DNA from 3 places in the Pontibacillus sp. HN14 genome. Region 2 is predicted to be linked to each of the others. Evidence: riboswitches for the same ligand, from Rfam matches in the RefSeq annotation. Region 2 holds a riboswitch; each other region holds the start of a gene.
The links. A riboswitch is a leader RNA that binds a small molecule or an ion and turns the genes downstream of it on or off. The one in region 2 is predicted to bind S-adenosylmethionine.

Region 1 (4,545 bases), on a different contig from region 2:
GTACTTTTGAACTGACTTAATCATACAAAATATTCTAACTTTTTTGAATAGTTTTACTACTATGCCGAATATTACAGATTTTTGCCCCTTAATCCATTCAATATCGCTAGAACCTTTGTCTACAGACAAAGGTTCAGATGCAAAAACCTCGCTTAAATCCAGGCTCTATCCCCCCCTTTTTTCCTCTAAAATAAAAAAGTCTATAACTACTGTTGATCAACAGTAGTTATAGACTCACGTGAATGAAGCTGAGCAACAAAAAAGGGACTGGTTTCATTTCAGAGATCCACCCTGACTATGAACCATGCGTCCCTTTATGCGCTCTATAATTTATAGTTGATTCTTAGCTAAAGGGGGAGACTTTAGCTAACTACCTCTTCGTCATTTAACCCGGCTACGTCAGACTCTTCACCAGCCATATCGAATCCTCCCTGAAAGATCCCAAAACCTAGCGTCAATAGAATAGCTGCTACTACAGTAGTTAACTTTTTCACGATAAGCCCTCCTTGAATAATCTATAAACATCATACATAAATTTTTGATTATTTTGAATAATAAAGAGATAAAACAAAACATTACAAAAACACTCAATAAAATTGCCGGTTTTACGGGAAAGTTTTGCAACGCTTTATAGTTATCCACTTAAATGGACTCCACTACATGGCTTAGACGGAGCTTAACTGAATTTCTTTCTTCATATAAGAAGCAGCTAATTTATATTTCCTATTCTTATAATAATAATCACCAAGCCGTTCATAGAGTCCTTTTAATTTAAAGTGGTAGTCGCGTTTTTCTAATTCTTTTATTAAGTCATTCATGCAGCGTTCAAAATCTTCAAATCTTCCCTCTTTCTCAAAGATAAAGGCTTCTAATTCTTTTAAAAAGTACTGATCCTGTTCAGACTGGCAATGCTCGCGTGCGTGATCAAGAACGAGTTTAGCTTCTTCAATCTTATCACGGTCTATTAAACTTCCGATTAAGGAACGGTAGGGAAGAACGATATTGTGCAGGTCTCCACTCTCTATTTTAGTCTCTATCGACTTCCTGAAATAATAGATGGCCGCCCCGTAATCACCCAGTTGTTTATTAATCAGTCCACAATTATGATGAATGCGGCTTTTTAACTTCTCATTGTTCGTGATGGAAACAATCTTCTCCCCCTTAAGGAGATACTCCATTGCCGTTTCACACTCATCCATCTCCCAATGCATAGCCCCGATCATGTTGTACGTTTCGCCTAACCGATCCCATTCGAGCTTTTTTTGGAACACATCAAGGCATTCTTTCGCTGCATCAATCGCTTTATAATACTCTCTGTTGTGCTTATGCAACAAGGAGATATTGTAGAAGAATAGGCCTTTTTCTAATTCATCATGAGTTTGCGCTACGAGCCTGTTGTAGTGTTTTAAGCTTTTTTGTAAATGATTATGTTGAAAATGATAAAAGCCGTAATAGTAATCATAGAACGACAAAAGCACCGCATCGTCTATCTTCTCATCTTCTTTTACATAAAGATTAACTAATAGCTGAATCGAAGACAATTCATCTGAATTGCCTCCTGTTTTCATTAGATGGGCTCCTTTAATAAGTGCATATAGCAATTCAGTATACATGCCCTTAACGACTTGCTTCTCTAAAGATTCCAAACGATCTAACAGATTCCCTACTCTAGGGGCATCACCAATAATGACCGCACCTTTCAGTTCTACTATCAGATCAATTATCGTCTGATCTTTCTGATCGTAATTAAACAAGTAGTCCTCCTCCACCCCAAGCCGTTCTGCAAAGAGCACAAGAATATCCTTCGACGGAACGTACTTACCTGACTCAATATTGCTAAGGTGAGTAGCTGAAACAACTCCAACACTAAGTTCACTCTGTGATAAACCACGTAATTGCCTTACGTATTTAATTCTTCTCCCAATGTTCACCCAGATTCCTCCATACCATAGTGGACTAGTTGTATGTGATCAACGAAGATGCAGAAAATTGAAAAAATATTTCCTTAGTATTAGTTTATCAAACATTTCATCATCCTGAATCAGGAAGGAAGACCCCATTTTGAATAGGAAATTATACCTAGGAGCAGTACTTGAAAATATACGAACGTCTAATATGAAAGATTGGACTTCCTTTTTATTGACATCTTCCATACAACAGCGTAATATAATAACCAACAAAAATTTCGAAAATTAACTCTTCTTATCAAGAGAGGTGGAGGGACTGGCCCTTTGAAACCTCGGCAACGGGTTCTGATGTGAATACCGTGCCAATTCCAAACAAGATGAGAGAGCGGGACACCCTTACAACCCCTCTTCTCGTCAATCAGACAAGTAGAGGGGTTTTTTCAATCATTCCTTCATATATATAGAAGGAATTTAGACGCTTTTTTCTTAATTCCGAGTAACTAGGGTTGTTTAATCTGATATACTATTACAAAGAGGAGCTGAGTCAGGTGAGATACGGATATTGGTTACCGATCTTTGGCGGCTGGTTGCGTAATGTGGAGCATGAGAGTATGCCTCCTACATTCGATTATGCGAAAAAGGTCGTGCAACAAGGCGAACAATTAGGGTTTGATTCAACGCTTATTGCAGAGTTGTATTTAAATGATATTAAAGGAACCGATCAGGATTCCTTAGAAGCTTGGACGACTGCAGCAGCTTTGGCTGCTGTGACAGAGAAAACGGAGATTATGGCAGCGGTCCGGCCAAACTTTCACAATGCAGCCATCACGGCTAAGATGGCCGCCAATATTGACAGGATCTCAGGTGGCCGATTCACACTAAACGTCGTTTCCGCCTGGTGGGAGGAAGAAGCCAAACAGTACGGAGGCTCCTTTACCGCTCATGATGAGCGATATGACCGAACCGATGAATTCTTAACGGTTTTAAAATCCCTTTGGACTGAAGAAGAACCCGTCAGCTATAACGGCAACTTCTATTCTATCGAGAACACGCACCTTCATCCAAAGCCTATCCAAAAGCCTTATCCGAAACTATATGCAGGTGGGGAGAGCAACAGAGGAAAACAAACCATCGTAAATCACTGCGACGCCTACGTCATGCACGGCGGCACCGTAGATGAAATAAAAACAAAGATTAACGATATGAAAGAACGGCGATCTTTAAGCGGGCATGAACCGCTCCAATCGTTTGGAATGGCCGCTTACGTCATTTGCAGAGATACAGAAGAAGAAGCGCTTGAAGAATTAAATCGAATCACAAACGTGAAAGACTCAGGGGCCTATGCAGGCTACCAGGATTTCACGAGTAAGTCGCAGCTTGAGCAACAAGTAGACCTGCAAGATTACTCGGTCTCTAACCGAGGACTACGCCCGAAGCTCATCGGCACGCCAGAAACGATCGCTGAGCGCATCCTTCAATATGAACAAGCTGGGCTCGACCTTCTCCTTCTTCAATGCTCCCCGCAGCTAGAAGAAATGGAGCGCTTCAGTCGTGATGTTATGCCACTCGTAGAAGAGAAACGCACACACTTCAAGGAGGTACCACAATGACAAAGATTTACGTCTTACACGAAAATGATGAATGGACAGATCATTTAACGAACCGCTTAGAAGAACTAGAATTGCCTTTTGAATTATGGCATTTAGATCAGGGAACGATTGATCTCTCAAAGGAACCACCAGAAGGCATCTTTTACAATAGAATGAGCGCATCCTCTCACACTCGGGATCACCGCTTCGCACCGGAGTTTACAGAAGCTGTTCTGGCCTGGCTCGAACGCCACGATCGTACGGTTGTAAATGGAAGCCGTGCTTTGCGACTTGAGCTCAGCAAAGTAAATCAGTATATGGCGTTAAACCAAGAAGGGATTACGACACCGAAGACCATCACAGCTGTCGGGAAAGATCAAATTATTGAAGCAGCCAAACAGCTGGACTTGGCACCCTTTATTACAAAGCATAATCGTGCCGGCAAAGGGCAAGGCGTTCAGCTGTTCCATTCTATTGAAGCTCTTCAGGAATATGTGTACGGGGATTCATTTGAAGAACCTGTCGACGGCATTACGCTTGTACAGCAATATATCGAAGCTCCTAAACCTTATATCGTTCGTCACGAATTCGTCGGAGGAAAATTCCTTTATGCAGTAAAAGTTGATACGTCTGAAGGCTTTGAATTGTGCCCGGCTGATGCGTGCACGATTGACGATCTCTATTGCCCAACCGGATCTGAAGAAACAGGTGGCGCAAAGTTTGAAATTCTTGAAGGGTATAGTGATCCCATTATCCAATCATACGAGTCCTTCCTTCTTTCAAACAACATTAAAGTAGCTGGCATTGAAGCCATACAAGATCATAACGGCAATCTTTATACGTATGACGTGAACACGAACACCAACTACAATAGTGATGCAGAAGCAGTGTCAGGAGTATACGGAATGCTTCAGCTTGCCACGTATTTAGGGGATCGCCTTAAAGAACGCTATCCCACTGCCGTATCCTCTTCCTAAGCAAAGCCTTTTCTGGCTTTGCTTTTTTTATGTCGGGAGGGTTTGGGTATACTACGAGGTAAACCACAGTTG
Region 2 (4,545 bases):
ATTTGAAATAATAACTTAATCCTCTCATTTCCTTAAAAGGTATATTAGAAACATAAACATATGAGTTTTTGTATAAAATGGTTCTATTTGCCTACTTGAAAAAATGTTAGGAATATGTTTATGAAAGCGTTTTTATCACAATTTTTATACGAAAGCATAAAGTGAAAAAAGATGAAACGCATTGGGCAGGGAATGGGGATGGTCTGTTGAAAAATGTGCTGATCTTTACCGATATCGGCGTGGATGATACGTTCGCGCTTCTTTACGCATTTAATCACCCTGAAATTCGAGTTGTGGGGGTTGTGGCAGGCTTCGGGAATGTATCAAAAGAAAAAGTAACTCGTAACGCTTATTATGTGTTAAAACAGTTGAATAAGGTAAGTGTCCCTTTAATCAGTGGGGCTTCGCGGGCATTTGCCGGGGATGAGCCTACTTATTATGAAGAGATCCATGGGATTAGTGGCTTAGGTAATATAGAGACAGAGATTGAGGAATTTACTTTTTATAATTTTGATAAGGTGTTTGAAATTATTGATGAAACAGAGGACCTTGTTATTGTTAACATGGGACGCCTTACCTCCTTGGCTATGGCTTACATTATTTCACCTGAAAGGATGCAGAGGACCTCAAGGGTGGTCATTATGGGAGGAGCGTTTTTAGTACCTGGAAATGTTACGCCTTATGCGGAGGCCAATTTCTTTGGTGATCCCGTGGCTGCAAATGTAGTGTTAGAGAATACAGGACCTGATAAAATCGTTCTCTGTCCTTTAAACGCTTCAATGAAAGGGGTTATTACACCGTATATCGTAGAGAATATCGTCAGTGAATCCGTAACGGAAATTGGCTCTCTGATAGGTAAACTCTATGAACCGTATTATGCTTTTTATCAAAAACAACACCCTTCTTTGAACGGTGCCCCCATGCATGATTTATTAACAATAGTTTACGTTTCGAACCCATCATTATTTAAAAGTGTGAAGCGGAATGTGACCGTAGAAGAGTCTTCTTACTTAACCACAGGGGTCAGCGTAGCAGATTTCAGGGACCAACCCCAGGTAAATGAAACCTTCAATAACTATTGTGAAATACTACTCGATATCGATTACCCTTCCTTTATTACAGAAATCACCACAACGATTATTGGTAACATTTAACCCTAATAAAGCGTGTCAGACACCCTTTAATGCTTTAGAGAAAGGAATGGTGTCAGACACGCTTTATTGCTTTATCAGAATGACGCGTGTCTGACACCAGTGTGGTTTAGTTGGTGGTGCTTAGGCTTTGGTTTGCGTGGTCGAGTGCATGTGCGAAGTCTGCCGTGAGATCTTCAATGGATTCGATTCCAACAGATAGGCGAAGAAGCCGGTTGCAGACGCCGTAACTGGTGCGCACGTCTTCTGGGATATCCGCATGGGTTTGGGTAGCCGGATAGGTAATAAACGTTTCCACCCCACCAAGGCTCTCAGCAAATGTAATAAGCTCAAAGTATTCTAGTAGTTTAGGAGCGAGCGCTTCCTCTGTGACACGGAAGGAGATCATTCCGCCGCGACCAGGGTATAATACATCCGCTATTAGTGAATGTTCGGAGAGAAATTGAACAAGCTCTTTCGCATTTTGTTCCTGTTGCTTCATGCGGAGAGGCAGGGTTTTAAGGCCTCGTATTAAAAGCCAGCTGTCAAATGGGGACAACACCGCGCCTGAACCATTTTGTTCTAAACGTAGAGAAGTGCATACCTCTTCACTTTCGGCGACGACAAGTCCTGCCAGACAATCGTTGTGTCCTCCTATGTATTTCGTTGCACTGTGGATCACGATATCTGCTCCAAGTTCAATAGGGCGCTGGATATACGGGGTATAAAACGTGTTATCTACAATTAAATGAAGGTCCCGCTCGTTTGTAAGCTGAGCGATTTCTTCTATATTAATTTGATGCATAAGAGGATTTGTTGGTGATTCGATGAAAATGCCTTTTGTATTTGACTGGATACAGGCTTCAAATTCCTTTCTGCCATTTCCTTGGACATAGGAGAAAGAAAGTCCAAACTTCTTGAAATGCGTTTCAAATAAACGATAAGAACCTCCGTAGACGTCTTGTGTCACAATGAAATGATCTCCAGGTTCATAGATGGAGAAAATCGCCTGGATAGCAGCCATTCCTGAACTGAATGCAAACCCTTCTCGTCCGCTCTCTAGCTCCGCAATTTTATCTTCTAATAGATTACGAGTCGGATTTCCTGTTCGTACGTAATCATAGCCCATTGATTGACCAACCCCAGGATGACGGTAGGCCGTTGATAAATAAAGGGGAGGATTGACCGTCCCTGTTATACTCTCACTTCGGTTTCCAGTTTGCGCAAATTCCGTTTCAATTTCATATCGTCTCACATTTATCATCTCCTTTAGTATAGTAAAGCGTGCCAGACACCCGTCACTGCTTTAGTGTAAGAAAGCGTGTCAGACACCATTCACTGCTTTAACGAGCAAAAGCGTGTCTGACACGCGTCAGTGCTTTAGTGCGTAAACGCATTAGAAAAAGGCTCTTCAGAAGAAGAGCCTTTTGCGGGTAAGGTGCACTTCTTCTTATCTTTCAAGTGACTCGTCACTTGCTGGAAGGAGCACCACATCGTGTACGATAGGTTGCTGAAGCGTCTACGGACCAGATCCCTCGGCTTCTCTGAATAAGAAATAAGAAAGTGTTTGATTTAATTTTCTCTATACTATACAAAAAAATAATCGTTCATGCAATAAGATATCAGAATTTTTTTACGTTAATGACTTCTCTGACGAATCGATCGAATAATTGTTGCATGCGCTCATGCTTAGAAGTCATCATTTCTGCGTGCCATTGCACACCGATCACGAAGCTTTGAGTGTCTTCTTTCTCTATGGCTTCAACCACTCCGTCTGCTGCATAGGCTGTCGCTTTAAAGCCTGGCGCAACGTCTTTGATGGCCTGGTGGTGGAAGGAGTTTGTGATAGTTGTTTCACCGAATTGTTCGCGCATCACACTGTCAGGCTCTGTTGTGATGGTATGAGATTCTTGCCAAGGTTTATTGTACTGATCGTGCTTTAATGGCTCCTGATCCATATAGGAGACATCTTGGTAGAGGGAGCCCCCGTACGTTACGTTCAAGATTTGCACTCCGCGGCAGATCGCAAATACAGGCTTACCCTGACGAATCATTTCTTTAGCGAGAATGGCTTCTGAATGGTCACGCTCTGGGAACGGGGAGCCTTGTTTTGGTCTTGGTTCTTCATTATAGAGTAATGGATTTACATCTTGGCCTCCAGAAAGAACAAGACCATCCATCGCAGCCGCTTGAGCTGTGACGGCTTCATCATCCTCTAATACAGGGAGAATAAAAGGCACACCTCCTGCTCGTAATACGGATTGAACATAGTCATTGTTAACGTAGGCGCGGTCATAACCAGGGAAGCGGCCGCCTTGGTCAATTATAATACTTCCAGATATTCCGATAAGTGGTTTCATAGGAAAGGAAACTCCTTTTTGTTAAAGTTTTAATATTTATTTTTTGACAGTGAACTATTTCTGTTATAAAATCCAAGTAATTTGATAAGAATTGCATGCCATTATAGTATAGCTAGTGAAATGGTCTAAATTCAATTAAAAAATTTAAAAGGGGAGTTTATTGGTGAAATTATCACGGTTACTTACAGTCCTATCTCTTGCCCTCGTACTTGTTGTGGCTGGTTGCAGCAACGGCGGAGATTCTGAAGAGGACACATCTTCTAAAAATAATGAAAAAGCAACGCCCCCTTCTAGTGAAGAAGGATTAACGATTGCGGTGGAGAGCAACTTTACAAGTTTAGACCCGCATGACACGAACGACAACCAATCTTATTCAGCACAGTCTGCCATTTACGAAGGCTTACTTGGATTTGATGAAGATTTAAATATCGTACCAGTCTTAGCGAAAGACTATAGTGCGAATGAAGATTCAACTGAATTTACTTTTACATTAAAAGAAGGAATCAAATTCCACGACGGGGCTCCTTTTAATGCAGAAGCGGTAAAAGCGAACATCGATCGTTTATCCAATCCTGAGAGCCAGCTTCGTCGCGCCTCTTTATTTGAACTTGTTGAGAAGACAGAAGTACTTAGTGAATATGAAGTGAAAGTTACGCTGAAAGAACCATTTGGCGCTATGCCGAATAACTTCGCGCACCCAGCAGCTGCGATGATCAGCCCGAAAGCACTAGAACAAAGCAATCAAGACCTGGCTCGTAACCCAGCGGGTACTGGACCTTTTGAATTTGTTGAATGGAAAAGCGGCGATCATCTGACGGTTAAGAAGAATGAAGATTACCGCGAAGAAGGAGTACCGAAAGTTGACCAAATTAAGTTCAAACCGGTACCTGAAAGTGGATCACGCGTAGCGATGCTTCAAACAGGCGAAGCGGATTTCGCATTCCCTGTAGCACCGAACCAGGTTGAGACACTTAAAGAAGAAGACGGGGTTTCCATTGAAACGAAACCATCTCTTGTTGTGAAGTATTTCTCTATGAACACGATGAAAGAACCAT
Region 3 (4,545 bases), on a different contig from region 2:
TACATCATCTGGAACTCCAGGACAATGAACAGGGATCTCTAGTCCGAAGATTGGATCGACAACTGTTTCAGTAGAATTGAGTTCTCCTTCTAGAGCTGCATGAATCATAGCGCGGGTGTGGCCAAGCTTCATGCGATGACCTTCCCCATATGCGCCGCCAGTCCATCCTGTATTTACAAGGAATACGTTTGAGTTGAACTGATCAATCTTCTCTCCAAGCATTTCCGCATAGGTTGATGCATGCCTAGGTAGGAATGGAGAGCCGAAACACGTGGAGAATGTTGCTTCTGGACTTGTCACTCCTCGTTCTGTTCCTGCTAGTTTGCTCGTATATCCACTTAAGAAATGGTACATCGCTTGTTCCTTAGTCAGCTTGCTAATCGGTGGTAAGACGCCGAAAGCATCCGCTGTAAGAAAGATAATGGTATTTGGATGACCAGCGATACTTGGCTCAACGATATTATGGATGTTCTGGATTGGGTAAGCGACTCTTGTATTCTCTGTTAAAGTTGTATCATCGTAGTCAGGTTCTCTGGTACCTGGGTGCAAGATGACATTCTCAAGAACAGACCCGAACCGAATAGCTTTATAGATTTGAGGCTCGTTTTCTTCAGATAGATTAATGCATTTTGCATAACATCCACCTTCGATATTGAATACGCCACGATTTGACCATCCATGCTCGTCATCACCAATTAAACGACGCTCTGGATCGGCGGATAAGGTCGTTTTCCCAGTACCGGAAAGTCCGAAGAATAACGCTACATCTCCCTCTTTTCCAACGTTAGCAGAACAGTGCATTGGGAGTACATCTTGTTCAGGTAGAAGGTAGTTCATAACGGAGAAGATCGACTTTTTAATTTCTCCAGCATATTCTGTACCACCGATTAGGACGACGCGGTGTTTGAATGAGACCATTATGAAGGCTTCTGAATTCGTGCCATCTTGGGCTGGATCTGCTTTAAAGGAAGGGGCAGATATTACAGTGAATTCGCTTACATGTTCGGCGAGTTCATCTTCTGTTGGACGAATAAATAGTTGGTGAGCAAAAAGATTATGCCATGCACGTTCGTTGATAATTTGGATTGGTAAACGGTAGCGTTCGTCTGCTCCAGCAAAACCATTAAATACAAATACCTCTTCTTTTTCCTTTAAGAAATCAACTACTTTATGGTAAAGGTTTTCAAAAATCTCCTCTGAAATTGGTTGGTTTACACTTCCCCAGTCTACAGTGTCTTTTGAAACTTCGTCTTTCACGGTAAACTTATCTTGAGGCGAACGGCCAGTATAACGTCCTGTTTCGGCTCTGATCGCTCCTGTTGCTGTTAATGTACCTTCGTTCCGCTGAAGAACTTTTTCAACGAGTTCTCCCACACATAAATTGGTTAATACGTTAGGTTGTGTAATTAATTCTTTGATTATGGACGCTTGATTCACCGTATTCATGCTCAAGAACCTGCCTTTATTTTAAATTTTGAACTTTGGATCTTTGCCAAAGCCATTTTAAATTACGTAAATGCCTATGCATTCTATTATCCAATCCGGGGTTTTAAATAGCGGATCAGATGCAATTTGTAATTAGTATAACACATTCATTTTATTAGTCCATACTATTTTATAATGAAATTACGGCGAATTTGTGACTATAAATGTAAAATAAATTAAAAAGATAGGAGATGGTAGCAAGGATGTGAGCTAGAAAATGATCGGTGCTATATAAAGGTTATTAGAGAACAGAACAAATAGCTACCGATTTGATTCCTTAATTTACTTCGATGTTCGAGTAGCTTTTTCCTTTTTAAGAGTTATCTTTATGAAAAAGCTTATAGAACGGGTTACAAAATGAACAGAAATAATGGTACATGTAGCGTCAAAGAGCATTGATAACGCTCTCTACTTAGTTGACAGAAGGGGGCGAAAACGTTATGATAAGTCGCGAACGGAAACTATCTTATCCAGAGAAGGTGGAGGGACAGGCCCTATGAAACCCAGCAACCGTCATTTATACATGAAAAGGTGCTAACCTGATGCAGGGAGAGATCCTTGAACGATAAGAGCGAATGGACCCTTTCCCTTTGCTCGTTATGGGAAGGGATTTTTTATACTTTCAAAAGTTTCTAAAGCTTTAAAGGTATAATGGTAAATCATCGGCATTTGCTATATTTAGCGGATTTCGAGGTTTTCTCATGTAGATTTTTCATTCGTTTATAATATATGAATAAATACCGGTATGTTGGTTTGAAGTGATGCTATTTCCTGTAATTAAGGAGTGCACAACCTGCTGGTTTATTTTACTGAGATAGATAGCTGGGTGATGAGTTCCGTCTCAAAGATAAGAGTATTTTAAAGGAGGAGTTTGAGGGAATGGCTGCAAATCGCCGCTTGTTTACATCAGAATCAGTTACAGGAGGGCATCCGGATAAAATCTGTGACCAAATTTCTGATGCTATACTAGATGAAATCTTAAAAAATGATCCTAACGCTCGCGTAGCATGTGAAACAACTGTTACAACAGGGTTAGTTCTTGTATCAGGGGAAATCTCAACAAATACGTACGTGGATATTCAATCAATTGTCCGTAATACGATTAAGGATATTGGCTACACGCGTGCGAAATATGGTTTCGATGCAGAAACGTGTGCTGTATTAACAGCAATTGATGAACAATCACCTGATATTGCTGCAGGAGTAAATGAAGCGCTTGAAGCACGAGAAGGTCAAATGACTGATCGTGAAATTGAGAATATTGGTGCGGGAGACCAGGGGTTAATGTTTGGTTATGCAAATAACGAAACTCCTGAACTAATGCCACTTCCAATCTCTTTAGCTCATAAACTGGCGAAACGTTTGTCTGACGTGCGCAATGATGAAACCGTTCCTTACCTTCGTCCTGATGGTAAAACTCAGGTTACCGTAGAGTATGACGAACATGATCAACCTGTTCGTATTGACACGATTGTCATCTCCACTCAGCATCACCCAGAAATAACACTAGAACAAATTCAAAAGGATTTAAAAGAACATGTCATTGCTCCGATTGTTCCGACAGAACTACTTGATGAGCAAACTAAATATTTCATTAATCCGACTGGTCGCTTTGTAATCGGCGGACCTCAAGGGGATGCTGGTTTAACAGGCCGTAAGATTATCGTGGATACCTACGGCGGATATGCCCGTCACGGTGGTGGAGCATTTAGTGGTAAAGATGCAACGAAAGTTGACCGTTCAGCAGCTTATGCTGCCAGATATGTAGCGAAGAATATAGTCGCTGCAGGATTAGCAGATTCTTGTGAAGTTCAGTTAGCTTACGCAATTGGCGTGGCTCAACCTGTTTCCATTTCTATTAACACATTTGGTACAGGGAAAGTTTCAGAAGAGACGTTAGTTGAAGCGGTTCGTGAGAAATTCGATCTTCGTCCAGCTGGCATCATTAAAATGTTAGACCTACGCCGTCCAATTTATCGTGATACAGCAGCTTATGGTCACTTCGGTCGTACAGACGTTGAGTTCCCATGGGAGCAAACGGATAAAGCAGAGGACCTAAAACAATTATTGACTTCTAAATAACGTAAGAGCATGGAATTGCCTGGCAGTTCCATGCTTTTTTTGTTCTGAACGATAATCTCATGTCCTTTGTCCGGTGAAAACATGATAAAATGTGAGAGTCTGTCGGAATCATGGTATAATTTTAACTTAAGCGTTACCGACGATAAATTTACGGGTAAAACGAATAATTGTGAAGCATGCATGTAGTTTTGTATGGAAACCAGCTCGGTGAGAAGGATATCGAGTGGTCTCTGACAATTACAACCATTTTGTGATAAACTGAAACATCAAAGTGTGAATGAAAGTGAGGATCTTCGTATGTGCGGTTTTATTGGTGTCATTCGAGACGTTCCATCTCCAGTAGATGAAGAACAAAAACAGTCTTTTAAGCGAAGAAACGACATTATTACTCATCGTGGCCCAGATGATGAAGGGTATTATCATGATGATTACATATCTTTTGGTTTTCGTCGTTTAAGTATTATTGATATAGAAAGCGGTCATCAACCACTAAGTTATGATGACGAAAAGATTTGGATGGTGTTTAACGGGGAGATCTATAACTATGTAGAGCTTCGTGAAGACCTTCAAAAGCAAGGGTATACATTTGAAACAGAATCGGATACAGAGGTAATAGCGGCCTTATTTAAAGCTAAACAAGAAGAAGCTTTTTCGTACCTTCGTGGTATGTTCGCTATTTTAATATGGGATAAGGAAGAGCAAACCTTTTACGGTGCACGTGACCCATTTGGCATTAAACCATTGTTCTATAGTGAACAAAGTGATGGCACTTATTTCGCTTCTGAGAAGAAAAGCATCACCCTCCTTCAGGAGAATGAGCTCGTTAACACAGAAGCATTGCAACATTATTTAAGTTATCAGTATGTTCCGGAACCTCTTACACTGACAGATGGAATATCTAAAGTAGAGCCTGGTCATTATTTCGTGAAAAAGCCAGGGAAAACGATCAAGTTCCACCGTTATTGGCATGCTACTTTT

Region 1: another riboswitch for S-adenosylmethionine. It lies ahead of LQ226_RS12835 (LLM class flavin-dependent oxidoreductase); the one in region 2 lies ahead of LQ226_RS00805 (aminotransferase class I/II-fold pyridoxal phosphate-dependent enzyme).
Region 3: another riboswitch for S-adenosylmethionine. It lies ahead of metK (methionine adenosyltransferase); the one in region 2 lies ahead of LQ226_RS00805 (aminotransferase class I/II-fold pyridoxal phosphate-dependent enzyme).

The regions. Positions count from the first base shown of each region.
Region 1 covers NZ_JAJOLR010000003.1:321,023-325,567, forward strand. Annotated here, with positions in the region: gene LQ226_RS21000 (hypothetical protein) at 363-494, opposite strand; gene LQ226_RS12830 (helix-turn-helix transcriptional regulator) at 666-1,931, opposite strand; SAM riboswitch class I at 2,200-2,291, shown strand; gene LQ226_RS12835 (LLM class flavin-dependent oxidoreductase) at 2,456-3,517, shown strand; gene LQ226_RS12840 (ATP-grasp domain-containing protein) at 3,514-4,473, shown strand.
Region 2 covers NZ_JAJOLR010000001.1:161,305-165,849, forward strand. Annotated here, with positions in the region: gene LQ226_RS00800 (nucleoside hydrolase) at 162-1,154, shown strand; gene LQ226_RS00805 (aminotransferase class I/II-fold pyridoxal phosphate-dependent enzyme) at 1,261-2,385, opposite strand; SAM riboswitch class I at 2,578-2,685, opposite strand; gene LQ226_RS00810 (gamma-glutamyl-gamma-aminobutyrate hydrolase family protein) at 2,753-3,490, opposite strand; gene LQ226_RS00815 (glutathione ABC transporter substrate-binding protein) at 3,654-4,545, shown strand, end outside.
Region 3 covers NZ_JAJOLR010000005.1:13,683-18,227, reverse strand. Annotated here, with positions in the region: gene pckA (phosphoenolpyruvate carboxykinase (ATP)) at 1-1,446, opposite strand, end outside; SAM riboswitch class I at 1,949-2,057, shown strand; gene metK (methionine adenosyltransferase) at 2,365-3,567, shown strand; gene asnB (asparagine synthase (glutamine-hydrolyzing)) at 3,865-4,545, shown strand, end outside.